DNA from 3 places in the Zobellia sp. B3R18 genome. Region 3 is predicted to be linked to each of the others. Evidence: riboswitches for the same ligand, from Rfam matches in the RefSeq annotation. Region 3 holds a riboswitch; each other region holds the start of a gene.

Region 1 (4,493 bases), on a different contig from region 3:
ATTATCGTTAAAATATGATTTGTAATAGTTGATAAACCTGTGCAAAGAGCATGGTATTTACAAAAGGAAATAATAAATAACACGATATTAATATTTTGATCTGAACATTTTTTATACTTTTGCGTCCTAATTAAATTAAAGAGGAGGGATTTGACTGATTGCAACCTCTGTTTTAAACCTGTTTGAATTGCCAATTTAAGATTGGTTTTTGCCAAGCGGGATTGTAGAACAAAAAAATGCTAAAGCAGTTGATGTTGAAAATTTTCACATCATACTTCTTCCGGCATTCTTTCAAATCCTTTTTAGAAAAAATAAAAGTTTGTTATGCCATATTTGTTTACCTCCGAATCTGTTAGTGAAGGACACCCTGATAAAGTTGCCGATCAAATAAGCGATGCCTTGTTGGACCACTTTTTGGCTTTTGACCCAGAAAGTAAAGTTGCTTGTGAAACCTTGGTAACTACGGGCCAGGTTGTTTTGGCCGGTGAGGTTAAGAGTGATACTTATCTAGATGTTCAGACCATTGCTAGAGATGTAATTAATGCTATTGGTTATACTAAGGGCGAATATCAGTTTAGTGGAGATTCTTGTGGAGTTATTTCGTTAATTCATGAGCAATCGCAAGATATTAGTCAAGGTGTGGATCGTGGCGAGAAAGAGCAACAAGGAGCTGGTGATCAAGGTATGATGTTCGGTTATGCTACCAAGGAAACAGAAAACTACATGCCGTTGGCTTTGGATATTTCGCATAAAATTCTTCAGAATTTGGCGGAGTTGCGTAGGGAAGGTAGAATCATAGATTATTTGCGTCCCGATGCCAAATCGCAAGTTACTATTGAGTATTCAGATGATAATGTGCCGCAACGTATAGATACTATTGTTATATCTACACAACACGATGCTTTTCATAATGATGATGAGGTAATGTTGGCAAAAATCAAAGAAGACCTTGTAGAGATTTTAATCCCAAGAGTGGTAGAGCAATTGCCAAAAGCCATTCAGGATTTATTTGATGATAAAATAAAATACCACATCAATCCAACCGGGAAATTTGTAATCGGTGGTCCTCATGGGGATACCGGACTTACCGGAAGAAAAATTATAGTAGATACTTACGGAGGTAAAGGTGCTCACGGTGGTGGGGCTTTTAGTGGAAAAGACCCGAGTAAAGTAGATAGAAGTGCGGCCTATGCAGCGCGCCACATTGCTAAGAATTTAGTAGCGGCAGGTGTTGCGGACGAGATGTTGGTACAGGTAAGTTACGCCATTGGCGTGGTTGAGCCTACCTCTATTTATGTAGATACCTACGGAACGTCTAATGTAGACCTTACGGATGGTGAAATTGCCCAAAAGACCAAAGCCCTTTTTGATATGCGTCCGTTTGCTATTGAAGAGCGACTAAAGTTGCGAAATCCTATTTATTTGGAATCTGCGGCATATGGCCATATGGGTAAAGAACCAAGAATGATCAAGAAAGTTTTTGAATCGCCGTATAACGGTCGTATCGAAAAAGAAGTGGAATTGTTCACTTGGGAGAAGTTGGATATGGTAGGTGAGGTGAAAAAAGCGTTTAATTTGTAAATTTTTCAAAAATGTTGGTGAATTTAAATTCACCAACTATATATTTGTAGTTCCAAAAGTTCAAACACGTATTGAATAGTTATCAAGAAAGGTGGAGGGAATAGACCCTTTGAAACCTTAGCAACCCTTTGCCACCTGTGCAGAGAAGGTGCTACATTCTATCTCTATAAAAATGAGACAGATAACAAATCAGATTACTCATACTAATCTTTTACTTTCTTATAACTTTTTTGATATTCTACCTAGCATCGGATTTTCGGTTCAAGGTATCGGGCTTTTAATTATTTTAAATAACAATTAAAAATCAAAGATTATGAGTGATCAAAAATTCTCAACCAACGCATTACATGCCGGACACGATCCCGCGCAAACAGGTGGTACACGTGCCGTGCCTATTTATCAAACATCCTCGTATGTTTTTAATGATACGGACCATGCCGCCAATTTATTTTCATTGGCAGAACTTGGTTTTATCTATACACGATTGAACAACCCTACCAATCAAATTCTTCAAGAGCGTTTAGCAGCTGTTGAAGGCGGAGTCGGAGCAGTAGTTTTCGCTTCGGGAACTTCAGCTATTTCAACGGGTTTATTAACGCTATTGAAAGCGGGAGACCATATTGTAGCTTCCAGTAGTTTGTATGGCGGTACCTTTAACTTGTTGAATGTTACCTTGCCAAGGTTGGGAATCACCACTACTTTTGTTGATGCTTCCGATCCGGAAAATTTTGGTAAAGCAGTTCAGGATAACACCAGGGCTATTTTTGTAGAATCTCTGGGTAACCCTAAATTAGATGTGCTTGATTTGAAAGCTATTTCAAAACAGGCCAAAGCTGCTCAGGTTCCTTTTATTGTTGATAATACGGTGGCTTCACCTGCACTTTTAAACCCTATTGAGCACGGTGCTAACTTGGTAATTCACTCACTTACTAAATATATTGGCGGTCAAGGTACTTCTTTGGGCGGTGCTATTATTGATGCCGGAACTTTTGATTGGACCAACGGGAAATTCCCGGAATTTACAGAACCTTCTGCTGGATATCACGGTTTAGTGTATAGCGAAGCTTTAGGTGCCGCAGCCTTTACTTTTAAATTGATTTTAGAAGGATTGCGTGATTTTGGTGGAGCTTTGAGTCCGTTTAATGCTTTCCAGATTATACAAGGTTTGGAAACTTTGAATGTACGTATAAAACAACACAGTGTAAATGCACTTGAATTGGCTACTTGGTTAGAAGGAAGAGAAGAAGTGGCATGGGTAAACTATCCAGGTCTTAAGAGTAGCAAATACTACGATCTTGCTCAAGAATATTTGCCAAAAGGTCAAAGCGGATTGGTAACATTTGGAATTAAAGGTGGTTTTGAGGCTGCTAAAAAAGTTACGGATGCTACAAAAGTTTTCTCATTGTTGGCCAATATTGGCGATACTAAATCATTGATCATTCACCCGGCCAGTACCACGCACCAACAGTTAAATGAGGAGCAATTGGTAGGCGCAGGTGTAGGTCAGGATTTAATTCGTTTGTCCGTTGGTTTGGAAGATATTGAGGACTTAAAGGCCGATTTGGAAAACGCATTCGCAGCACTTTAATCAATATAAATTTTCTGTTAGAAATTAATAAGGCCTGACCTGTTTAATTAGAGGTCAGGTCTAACATATATCGTATGCTTCATCATTTGAAATTAGCAAACTATACCACGATCAGTGGGGTAACTCAAGATATTGAGCTGTCTTATCAATTGTTCGGTCAAGAATTGCACACGGCGCCCATAGTTCAGGTAAACCATGCCTTAACCGGTAACAGTAATGTTACGGGAGATGAGGGCTGGTGGTCCGCACTTATTGGAGAGGGCAAGTGTATCGATACCAAAAAATATACAATCCTATCGTTTAATATTCCCGGTAACGGATATGATAAATTTGTGATTGATAATTATAAGGATTTCGTGGCAGGAGACATCGCAAGGATTTTCCTGTTAGGCCTTCAAAAGCTTGAAATCAAGAAATTGTTCGCTCTTTTGGGCGGGTCTTTAGGGGGTGGTATTGCTTGGGAAATGGCAGCCATAAACCCAAAGATTATGGATCATCTTATTCCTGTGGCATCAGACTGGAAGTCTACCGATTGGTTGATAGGTAATTGCCAGATTCAGGAGCAATTTTTGGTGAATAGTAAGCAACCGGTTCACGATGCACGCATGCATGCCATGTTGTGTTACCGTACGCCGGAATCTTTCAAGGACCGTTTTAAAAGAAGTACCAATGAGGAACTTCAGGTTTTTAACGTAGAGAGTTGGTTAATGCACCATGGTGAAAAATTACAGGAACGTTTTCAGCTTTCGGCCTATAAATTAATGAACCAATTGCTCAAGACTATTGACGTCATGAGAAATGGCGAACAGAATTTTATAGACCTGCAAAATAGTGATGCCAATATTCATATTATTGGGGTAGATTCTGATCTGTTCTTTACCGCAAAAGAGAACAAGGAAACTTTTAAACGTTTGGCACAGGCCAATGGAAATGTAACCTATGGCGAAGTGCATTCGCTTCACGGTCATGATGCTTTTTTGATAGAGTTTGATCAGATGGAGCGGTTATTGGAACCCGTTTTCAGTAGAAACGGAAAGTCAAAGAACGCAAAGGTTTTAAAGTTTGGAGGAAAATCTCTTTCCAACGGAGAAGGGTTGGAGCGTGTTTTGGATATTGTTTGCAACAAAGTAAATGAAGGCGAAAATATTGCCGTAGTTCTTTCTGCCCGTGCAAAGGCAACCGATCAATTGGAAGCCATTTTAGAAAAGGCGGCAAAGGGAGAAAATTACTATAAAGATTTTGAGGCTTTTGAAAAATACCAAAAGCATACCTTCAAGAATGTGAACCTTTCGGCAGAGTTCAAGGATTTGGCAAAATTGCTGGA
Region 2 (4,493 bases), on a different contig from region 3:
CGAAACGAAAATGAAACATTACTTACCCCACCACTGACATTGGCGTACGGCAAGTTTTCACGAACCCATTTAGTAGCCCTAATAAAATCTATGGCATTTAGCTTATGCTCATCCATACCTGTGGCTACAGGAAATATATTTAAGTCAAAAATGATATCCTCTGGAGGAAAACCTACTTGGTCTACCAGAATATCATAGGACCGTTTGGAAATCTCAATACGACGATCGTAATTATCCGCCTGACCTACTTCATCAAAAGCCATAACGATTACGGCAGCCCCGTACCGTTTTACCAATTTGGCATGATTAATAAATTCTTCTTCGCCTTCTTTTAAGCTGATAGAATTCACCACACATTTACCCTGCACTACCTGAAGACCGGCCTCAATAATATCCCATTTAGAACTATCGATCATAATGGGTACTCTAGCAATATCCGGTTCGGCAATAACAAGGTTCAAGTACTTTACCATAGCTTCCTTACCATCAATTAAACCATCATCCATATTAATATCGATGATTTGCGCCCCACCTTCTACTTGATCCCGGGCCACATCCAGCGCCTCTTCAAACTTTCGCTCTTTAATTAGGCGCAAAAATCGTTTGGACCCCGCCACATTGGTACGCTCGCCCACATTTACGAAATTACTCTCGGGGGTGATGACCAGTGGCTCCAAACCAGATAGTTTAAGGAATCTGGCGGGCTTTTGGTTATTGGTTGTTGGTATATTTGAGTCGTTACTCATAGTACTTGATGAACTTCTTTAGTTTTTTCTTTGTCGTAGCCTATTTAAACTGCCGCTACTGCACGTGGATCATACTTCCTTACCAACTCTGCAATAGCGGCAATATGTTCCGGGGTAGTACCACAGCATCCACCAACGATGTTTACCAGCCCTTTCTCTACATATTCCTTGATTTGTGCTGCCATCTGTTCCGGTGTTTCATCATACTCTCCAAAGGCATTGGGCAAACCTGCATTGGGATGTGCCGAAACGGCATGCTCCGTTTTATTGGACAATACTTCTAAGTGCGGCACCAATTGATCGGCTCCTAAAGCACAATTAAAACCAACCGACAAGATAGGAATGTGTGAAACGGAAATTAAAAAAGCCTCTGCGGTCTGGCCCGAAAGCGTTCTGCCCGAAGCATCCGTAATTGTGCCACTTACCATTATGGGCACTTCTATATTTCGTTCTTCCTTTACTTCTTCTATAGCGAACAAGGCCGCTTTTGCGTTCAACGTATCAAAAATGGTCTCTACCATTAGCATATCTACACCCCCATCTAACAACGCCTCTACTTGCTGTTTGTAAGCTATACGTAATTCATCAAACGAAACCGCTCTATAACCCGGGTCATTAACATCCGGGGACATACTGGCCGTTTTGTTCGTTGGCCCCAAACTGCCTACTACAAACCTAGGCTTATTGGGTTCTTTGGCGGTAAACTCATCCGCCACTTGTTTGGCAATACGTGCAGATTCAAAATTAAGATCGTACACCAATTCTTCCATGTCATAATCAGCCATGGCAATTGTTGTACTGGAAAACGTGTTGGTTTCTACAATGTCCGCACCGGCAGCAAAGTATTTTCTATGCACCTCCGCTATAGCTTCGGGCTGTGTTAGTGACAATAAATCATTATTGCCTTGAACAGGGGTTTTCCAATCCTTAAAACGCTCACCTCTAAAATCCTCTTCGGTGAATTTATAGCGTTGAAGCATAGTACCCATGGCACCGTCCAACACTAAAATGCGTTCTTTTAATATCTCTTGAATGTTTTTCATTTCTTTTCCTCCTCTAATTGAGTGTTCAAACGCAACCAAATTCAATTTATATTATATTGAAAATGTTACTCTAAAATCTTCCTACCAACAATTATCAAGCAAAAGAATAAGGACAATTGTAATTGCCTCTCTTTGTTATCTGTCCCAAAACATACCAGGATAGAATGTAGCACCTTCTTTATAAGAAAAGGGTTGCCAAGGTTTCACAGGGTCTATTCCCTCCACCTTTCTTGATAACAGTCCTATATTTTTAATGAACGATTTGCAAAGTAACACCACATCTCCTTCAAAACCAAAGAAACATGCCTGTTTTTGGCACTTTACATTAGATAAAAACCTTCCGTAAATTGAGATAACAGAAGGTTTTTATGAATTATATGCACACTACTAGCTAATTAAGAAATACTTTGAACAACCTCTTTTTTGGCCTCTTTCTTACTACCGTCAAAACCTTCTACCCCACCTACAGTGGTATACTTCATAACATATCTCTTACCGGGGTTGATCAATTGGTAAGCATATTGACACATTACGGCGGCCTCATGGAAACCGGATAGAATCAGTTTTAGTTTTCCTTCGTAGGTATTTACATCCCCAATGGCAAAAACACCAGGTATATTGGTTTGGTAATCTTTGGCGTTGTTCACCTTAATGGCATTACGCTCAATTTCCAAGCCCCAATCACCAATTGGACCTAATTTTGGAGAAAGACCGAACAATGGAATAAAGTTATCTACCTCAACATAGGTTTCTCCCTTTTCGGCATCGTTATGCTTAATAACAACCGCTTCCAAATGGTCATCTCCGTACAACTTTTTCACTTCGGCTTCCGTGAATAATTTTATTTTTCCTGCTTTTGCCAATTCTGCCGCTTTCTCAACAGAATCCAAAGCTCCTCTAAATTCGTTTCTACGGTGCACTAAAGAAACTTCAGAAGCTACATCGGCCAAGAAAATAGCCCAATCCAAAGCAGAATCACCACCTCCGGCAATAACAACTTTTTTACCCCTATATACTTCAGGGTCTTTAATGATATAGGCTACGCCTTTGTCCTCAAAATCGGCTATGTTCTCAATAGGCGGCTTTCTAGGCTCAAAAGAACCTAAACCACCTGCAATAACAACTACCGGGGCATGGTGCTTTGTACCTTTATTAGTGGTTACGATAAAAGAACCGTCTTCTTGCTTATCCAATGTTTCCGCTCTCTCACCTAAGGTATAACCCGCTTCAAAAGGTTTGATTTGCTCCATAAGATTGGTTACCAAATCTCCTGCGAGAATTTCCGGGAAGGCCGGAATATCATAAATTGGTTTCTTTGGATAAATTTCCGAACATTGGCCACCTGTCTGAGGTAAAGCGTCTATTAAGTGACATTTTAGCTTTAACAAGCCTGCTTCAAATACTGTAAAAAGACCTGTTGGGCCTGCGCCAATGATGAGAATATCTGTTTTTATCATAACTATTAACTTAACTGTAATTCTTGATTTTGGGCAATTGATAAAATGGTTGCCCTATGTTTTACTACTTCACCTATTATAATTATTGCCGGATTGGTCAACTGTTGCCGCTCCACTTCACCTATAATAGATGCAATGGTACCAATTGCAATTTTTTCATCTTTTCGGGTCCCATTCTGCACAATAGCAATTGGGGTTTCCGATTTGCCCTCGGCTTTGAACAATTCCGCTATTTGTGGCAGTTTGCTCATCCCCATAAGAATAACCACCGTGGCGTTACTTTTTGCGGCCAAAGCAACATCACCCGAAAGTTTGTGTTCCTTGGTCGTTCCTGTAATTACCCAAAAACTTTCTGCGGCACCTCTTTTAGTAACCGGAATGTTCTGTGATGCAGGAACCGATAAACATGAGGATATACCCGGCACCATAGCAACGTCTAGCCCATGGCTCGCGGCATATTCCATTTCTTCGGCGCCACGGCCAAATACAAATGGATCTCCACCTTTTAGACGCACCACATGAGCATTGGTCTTAGCCCTACTAACAATGAGCTCGTTTATTTGCTCTTGTTGGTATGCATAACACCCTTTTCTTTTGCCCACGAAAATGTGTTCGGCTTTGGGTGCATACTCCAGCAACTCAACGGACACCAACGCATCGTACAACACCACATTGGCACTTGCCAATGCCTTGATGGCTTTGAGCGTAATAAGCTCAACATCACCAGGGCCTGCACCAATTACCGTAAAACGACCGCCTAAATTGGATGAAGTGTTATTATTTTCGTTGGAATATTTCATGTTTAGGCTTCTGCCAATTCTTGTTGTCTAAATTTCTCAACTGCTTTTAAAAATGCCTTAGCATCTTCCAAATAGCTTTTTGCGAAAGCTTCAGTCGGTTCATTTTTATTCAATTGCAAAGCAAGTTCTTCAAAACCTTGTCCTAAATCTATTCTACCAGAGGCAACAAATTTGGCATCAAAATCCTTAATGATGCTTGCATGCGTATTTACTTTAGCCTTTTCTGAAGTTAACAGTGCTTTTGCAGAGTTCACCATAGAAGAATACGAGTGGTAAATACTAGCCGCCCATTTCTTTTCTTCAAATGCTTCTTGGGCATTCTGTATTTTTTCTTCACTTTCAAAAAGCAAAGTAGCGATAAGGTCAATTACTACACCGGCACACTCACCGATACCGATTGCTTTTTCATAACGCTCCGTATTACCCCAGTCAATAAAGTCTTCCGCA
Region 3 (4,493 bases):
GTGTAAAGTAAAAGGTGGTGCCTACGCCCTCTTCACTTTCTAACCAAATGGAACCGTTATAATATTTAATGATTCTTTTAACGATGGACAGACCTATTCCAGATGAGGAACCAGTGCTTTCTAATTTGGTGAAGATTTTAAATATTCTTTCAAAATAATCGGATTTGATCCCAATACCATTATCTTTTACAAAAAACTCATAATGGTCACTTTTATCAATATAGCCCACATCTACGGTGCCCTGTTCCTTATCGCCATAGTTTATTGCATTCTGAATCAGGTTTTGAAAAACCTGCTTAAATCTCCAGGTATTCCCGTACAAACTTGGCATGTTCTCTTGAACCGTAACCTTTATATGGCCGGGCACTAAAATAGTTTCCAAGACTTCTTTAATGAGGATATTAAAATCAACCTGTTTGTCTTCTGATTCTATTTTATCTATAGTGGAATAATCCAGAATTCCCTTTATTAAGAAATTCATCTTTTCTACATTGAACAAGGCCTGATGTAAAGGTTGTATGGTATCCTCTCCCAAAGCTTCCTTATTGTCATCTATAAACCAACTCACCAAAGTGTGAATATTAATGAGAGGGGCTTTTAAATCATGAGATACCACATGGGCATATTCACTTAATTCTTCATTTTGAAGCGATAGATTCTTTAATAGTTCTTCCTTCTTCTTCTCTTGCTCCTTTATCCGTTCTTCACTCTCTTTACGCTGTATGACATTAACCAGCATATTGGCATAAACAAAAAGGATGTCCTTTTCATTATCATCATACTTATTGATTTTTTTGACAGAATCAAAACCGATAAAACCGATCAACTCATTATTCTTGATTTTTGGAATAGTAATTAGACTCTTAATGCCCTGTGGTTCTAAAACGGCTCGTAAACCATGTTCTCCGTCTTCTGGTAATTTGCTCACATCTTCCACAAAGAACGGCTCTCCCTTTTTATGTGCTTCTATCCATTGCGGAATAAAGTCTACAGGTACATTCTGCAAGTTCTCTATTTCCGGTTCTATACCTTCAGAACACCATTCATAAGTGTTTGAAGTGGTGTTATTCACAAAATCATAAGAAAAGATATAGCTTCTGTCCGATTCTACGAATTCGCCAATTTGCTTTAGGGATGCTCTGATAAGTTTATCAATATCCGATAAATCGGAATTAATATGTTTTGTAGAGATACTGATTAACAAATCCTGAAAACGCAGTTGTCTTTCAATGATTTTGTCTTTTTCTAGCTGACTAATAGTTGTATGGTTATCACCTTCATTGGTTGTTGAAAGTTGATTTTCAGCATGTAAGTCTTGTTTTTTCATTCCACTCTTCAATATAATAAGATAAATAGACTTTTTTATCCCTTGGTTAGCAGTTACAAACTAAGTTAAAAAATATGTATTATGTTACTTGACGTACTGTTTACATAGGATTTATACTACTTATTAACTCAAAAGTTTAGGATTTCTTCTAATTGAACCAAAAAAAGTGTGATATAAATTAACTCTTTTTATGAGTTACAGGTAGTTCTTATACCTTATTTTTGCCGCCTTAAAATAATTATCAAGAATCTCAAAAAGAGGAGATAGCAACCTGCAATAACGAGCAAGGTGCTAAAGAGATAAGCCAATTAGTTGGAACAAATGTTAACCCATATGTCTATCTATTTGCTTCTACTTCCTTTTTTAGCATAAAGAAAGAAATGGCAAACATCAAAGATAGAACTCCAAAATTTTCCGCTCTCGTACCCCTATTCATTTTTGTATTTACTTTTTTGGGTGTGGGTATATATCAAAACGATTTCTACGCGTTACCTGCTCCCATTGCAGTAATTGTAGGGATAATTGCTGCCTTCCTAATGTTTGGGCAATCTATAGATTCTAAAATAAAAACGGTCTTAAAAGGCTGCGGAGATGATAAAATACTAACCATGTGTTTGATCTACTTGTTAGCAGGTGCATTCGCTGCAATTACCAACGAAACTGGTAGTGTTGATGCCATTGTTAATATGGGATTGGATTTTATAGCCATTCAATACATCTACGTTGGCATTTTTATTATTGCAGGGTTCTTATCGGTTTCTACCGGAACTTCGGTGGGTGCCATTGTTGCTTTGGCTCCTATTGTAGTGGGATTTGCCGATAAGAGCGGCGCGGATTTGGCCATTTTATGTGGCGCATTGTTAGGAGGTAGCATGTTTGGCGATAATTTATCGGTAATCTCGGATACTACCATTGCAGCTACACAATCCTTAGGTTGTAAAATGAGTGATAAATTCAAGCAGAACATTAAAATTGCCGTACCCGCTGCCCTATTCACTATAGCTATTTTAATCTTTCAGGGTTTGGGATTAAAGTCCGCCGAAACGGAGACTGTAGTTTATAGTTATTCTGTCATCAAAATTATGCCCTATCTTTTGGTCATTGTTCTATCTATTGTAGGAGTGAACGTTTTTGTTACCTTACTATTAGGTTCAGTATTCGCTGGACTTTTGGGGATTGTTTATGGTGATTTTACCCTTATAGAATCTACTAAAATTGCCTATTCTGGATTTACGAACATGACAGAGATTTTCTTGTTGTCTCTATTAACAGGAGGATTGGCCGCTTTAGTAGAACGAAACGGAGGCATAGAGTTTATACTGGTCAACATAAAGAAGCTTATCAAGAACAAAAAAACGGCACAGCTAGGTATTGCCTCATTAGTGAGTACTATTAATATGGCGATTGCCAATAACACGGTTTCTATCATCATTGCCGGCCCCATTGCCAAAACCATTAATGATGAATACGGATTGAATAACAAGAAAACTGCTTCCATCTTAGATATTTTTGCCTGTATTTTTCAAGGTCTACTGCCCTATGGAGCTCAGGTTTTAATGATTTTAAGCTTTTCAAACGGAAAAATCGACTATATAGATTTGGTTTCCAATACCTGGTATTTACTCTTGTTGTTCATTTACACCATCGTATTCATAAACTTTAAACCATTACATGTCCGCTAAGCTTGTTTTGAAGATAAAATGGGCCTTGTAGTGTTCTCACGAAGTTTTATATCCTTATACTCCAACTTCAGTTAAATTCATGCCGAAGTAATTTTTGTTCAAATTCTCATTAATAATTTAAAGTATTATTTACTTTTGTCGCTTATGATGAAAAGCAGCAAGAATTTTGTTTCTATGTTTTTTGTCGCTTTGTTTTTGGTATTCAAAGTGGCAGGACTGCATGCGCTTACTCATCATATTGACGATTCCGACGCGCAACATTGCGAGGTTTGTCACATTACCACAGCGGTTAATTTTACACCGCTTTTAAAAACGGAATCTCCTGTTCTACCGCAAACGGAATTCTATTTTTTTGAACAAAAGTTCTCCAACAATGCGCCACAGCTCGTTTTTGAGAACCAATTTTTAGGCAGTAATCGCTTTACGCGGCCTCCTCCACAAGTTTAACAGTCCATTTTGTATGTAGTACCGTCAATTTTTATAGGACTGGTACGCCTTTTTCATTCGTCACATTCTTTCTTTGCCACACTTCTTTTGATTTGTCGCACACTCGAATACGGTATGCTGAAAGCTAAGTGTTGAATATACATATGGACCTGTCTTTTTCGTAAGGACATCTTCTTTATCACTTATATCCTAATGCCGCAAATTGCTGTGTATAAGGATGATTACACGATTTATCGATACTCTTAATTTAGTTATACTATTATGTTGAAAGCAACGAACATAAGCAAGTCTTATCAAGGTAAGGCAGCTTTAAAAGACGTTTCGTTTGAAGTTTCCAAAGGCGAAATATTTTGTCTTTTGGGTCAGAACGGCGCAGGAAAAACCACTACGATCAATATTTTTTTAGGCTTTATATCAAAAGATGGCGGCCAAGCCTTTATTGCCGATAAAGAAGTAGGAAAGGACGATACCAATAAACTTACCGCATATATTCCCGAAACGGTACAACTTTACGGTAACCTTAGTGGCGTAGAAAACTTGGATTTCTTTAGCCGTTTAGCAGGATTCACATACACCACGGCAGAGCTGGAAGCGTTTCTAGCTAAAACAGGCCTGCAGTTGGATGCACAACATAAAAGGCTCTCCTCCTACTCTAAGGGAATGCGGCAAAAAGTAGGCATTGCCGTGGCGCTGGCCAAAAATGCCGAAGTTATTTTCATGGATGAGCCCACTTCTGGCCTAGATCCTAAAGCCACAGCGGAATTTACTCAAATCTGTAAGGAACTTGCCAGTATGGGTAAGGTCATTTTTATGGCCACCCATGATATTTTTAATGCCGTAGAACTGGGCACCACCATTGGTATTATGAAAGAAGGAGTTTTGGCTCAAAAGTTAAAGGCCAATGAAATTAACGCAAATGAATTAAACCAACTTTACCTAGAAACAATTTAGAAAAGATGAACCATTATATAAAAATAATACTGGCCTTACTACTATGCAACGCAACGTACGGTCAAATAAAAGTGAATGGTAAGGTT

The links. A riboswitch is a leader RNA that binds a small molecule or an ion and turns the genes downstream of it on or off. The one in region 3 is predicted to bind S-adenosylmethionine.
Region 1: another riboswitch for S-adenosylmethionine. It lies ahead of KO513_RS00645 (O-acetylhomoserine aminocarboxypropyltransferase/cysteine synthase family protein); the one in region 3 lies ahead of KO513_RS02000 (Na+/H+ antiporter NhaC family protein).
Region 2: another riboswitch for S-adenosylmethionine. It lies ahead of KO513_RS00555 (homocysteine S-methyltransferase family protein); the one in region 3 lies ahead of KO513_RS02000 (Na+/H+ antiporter NhaC family protein).

What each region holds. Positions count from the first base shown of each region.
Region 1 is NZ_JAHKQG010000002.1:142,938-147,430, reverse strand. Features, by position in the region: gene KO513_RS00655 (carboxypeptidase-like regulatory domain-containing protein) at 1-25, shown strand, start outside; gene metK (methionine adenosyltransferase) at 325-1,581, shown strand; SAM riboswitch class I at 1,658-1,769, shown strand; gene KO513_RS00645 (O-acetylhomoserine aminocarboxypropyltransferase/cysteine synthase family protein) at 1,895-3,169, shown strand; gene thrA (bifunctional aspartate kinase/homoserine dehydrogenase I) at 3,244-4,493, shown strand, end outside.
Region 2 is NZ_JAHKQG010000002.1:122,065-126,557, forward strand. Features, by position in the region: gene metH (methionine synthase) at 1-746, opposite strand, end outside; gene KO513_RS00555 (homocysteine S-methyltransferase family protein) at 791-1,789, opposite strand; SAM riboswitch class I at 1,922-2,029, opposite strand; gene KO513_RS00560 (NAD(P)/FAD-dependent oxidoreductase) at 2,185-3,246, opposite strand; gene cobA (uroporphyrinogen-III C-methyltransferase) at 3,252-4,046, opposite strand; gene KO513_RS00570 (HEPN domain-containing protein) at 4,049-4,493, opposite strand, start outside.
Region 3 is NZ_JAHKQG010000003.1:218,579-223,071, reverse strand. Features, by position in the region: gene KO513_RS02005 (GAF domain-containing sensor histidine kinase) at 1-1,327, opposite strand, end outside; SAM-I-IV-variant riboswitch at 1,561-1,659, shown strand; gene KO513_RS02000 (Na+/H+ antiporter NhaC family protein) at 1,708-3,009, shown strand; gene KO513_RS01995 (hypothetical protein) at 3,154-3,456, shown strand; gene KO513_RS01990 (ABC transporter ATP-binding protein) at 3,718-4,407, shown strand; gene KO513_RS01985 (TonB-dependent siderophore receptor) at 4,413-4,493, shown strand, end outside.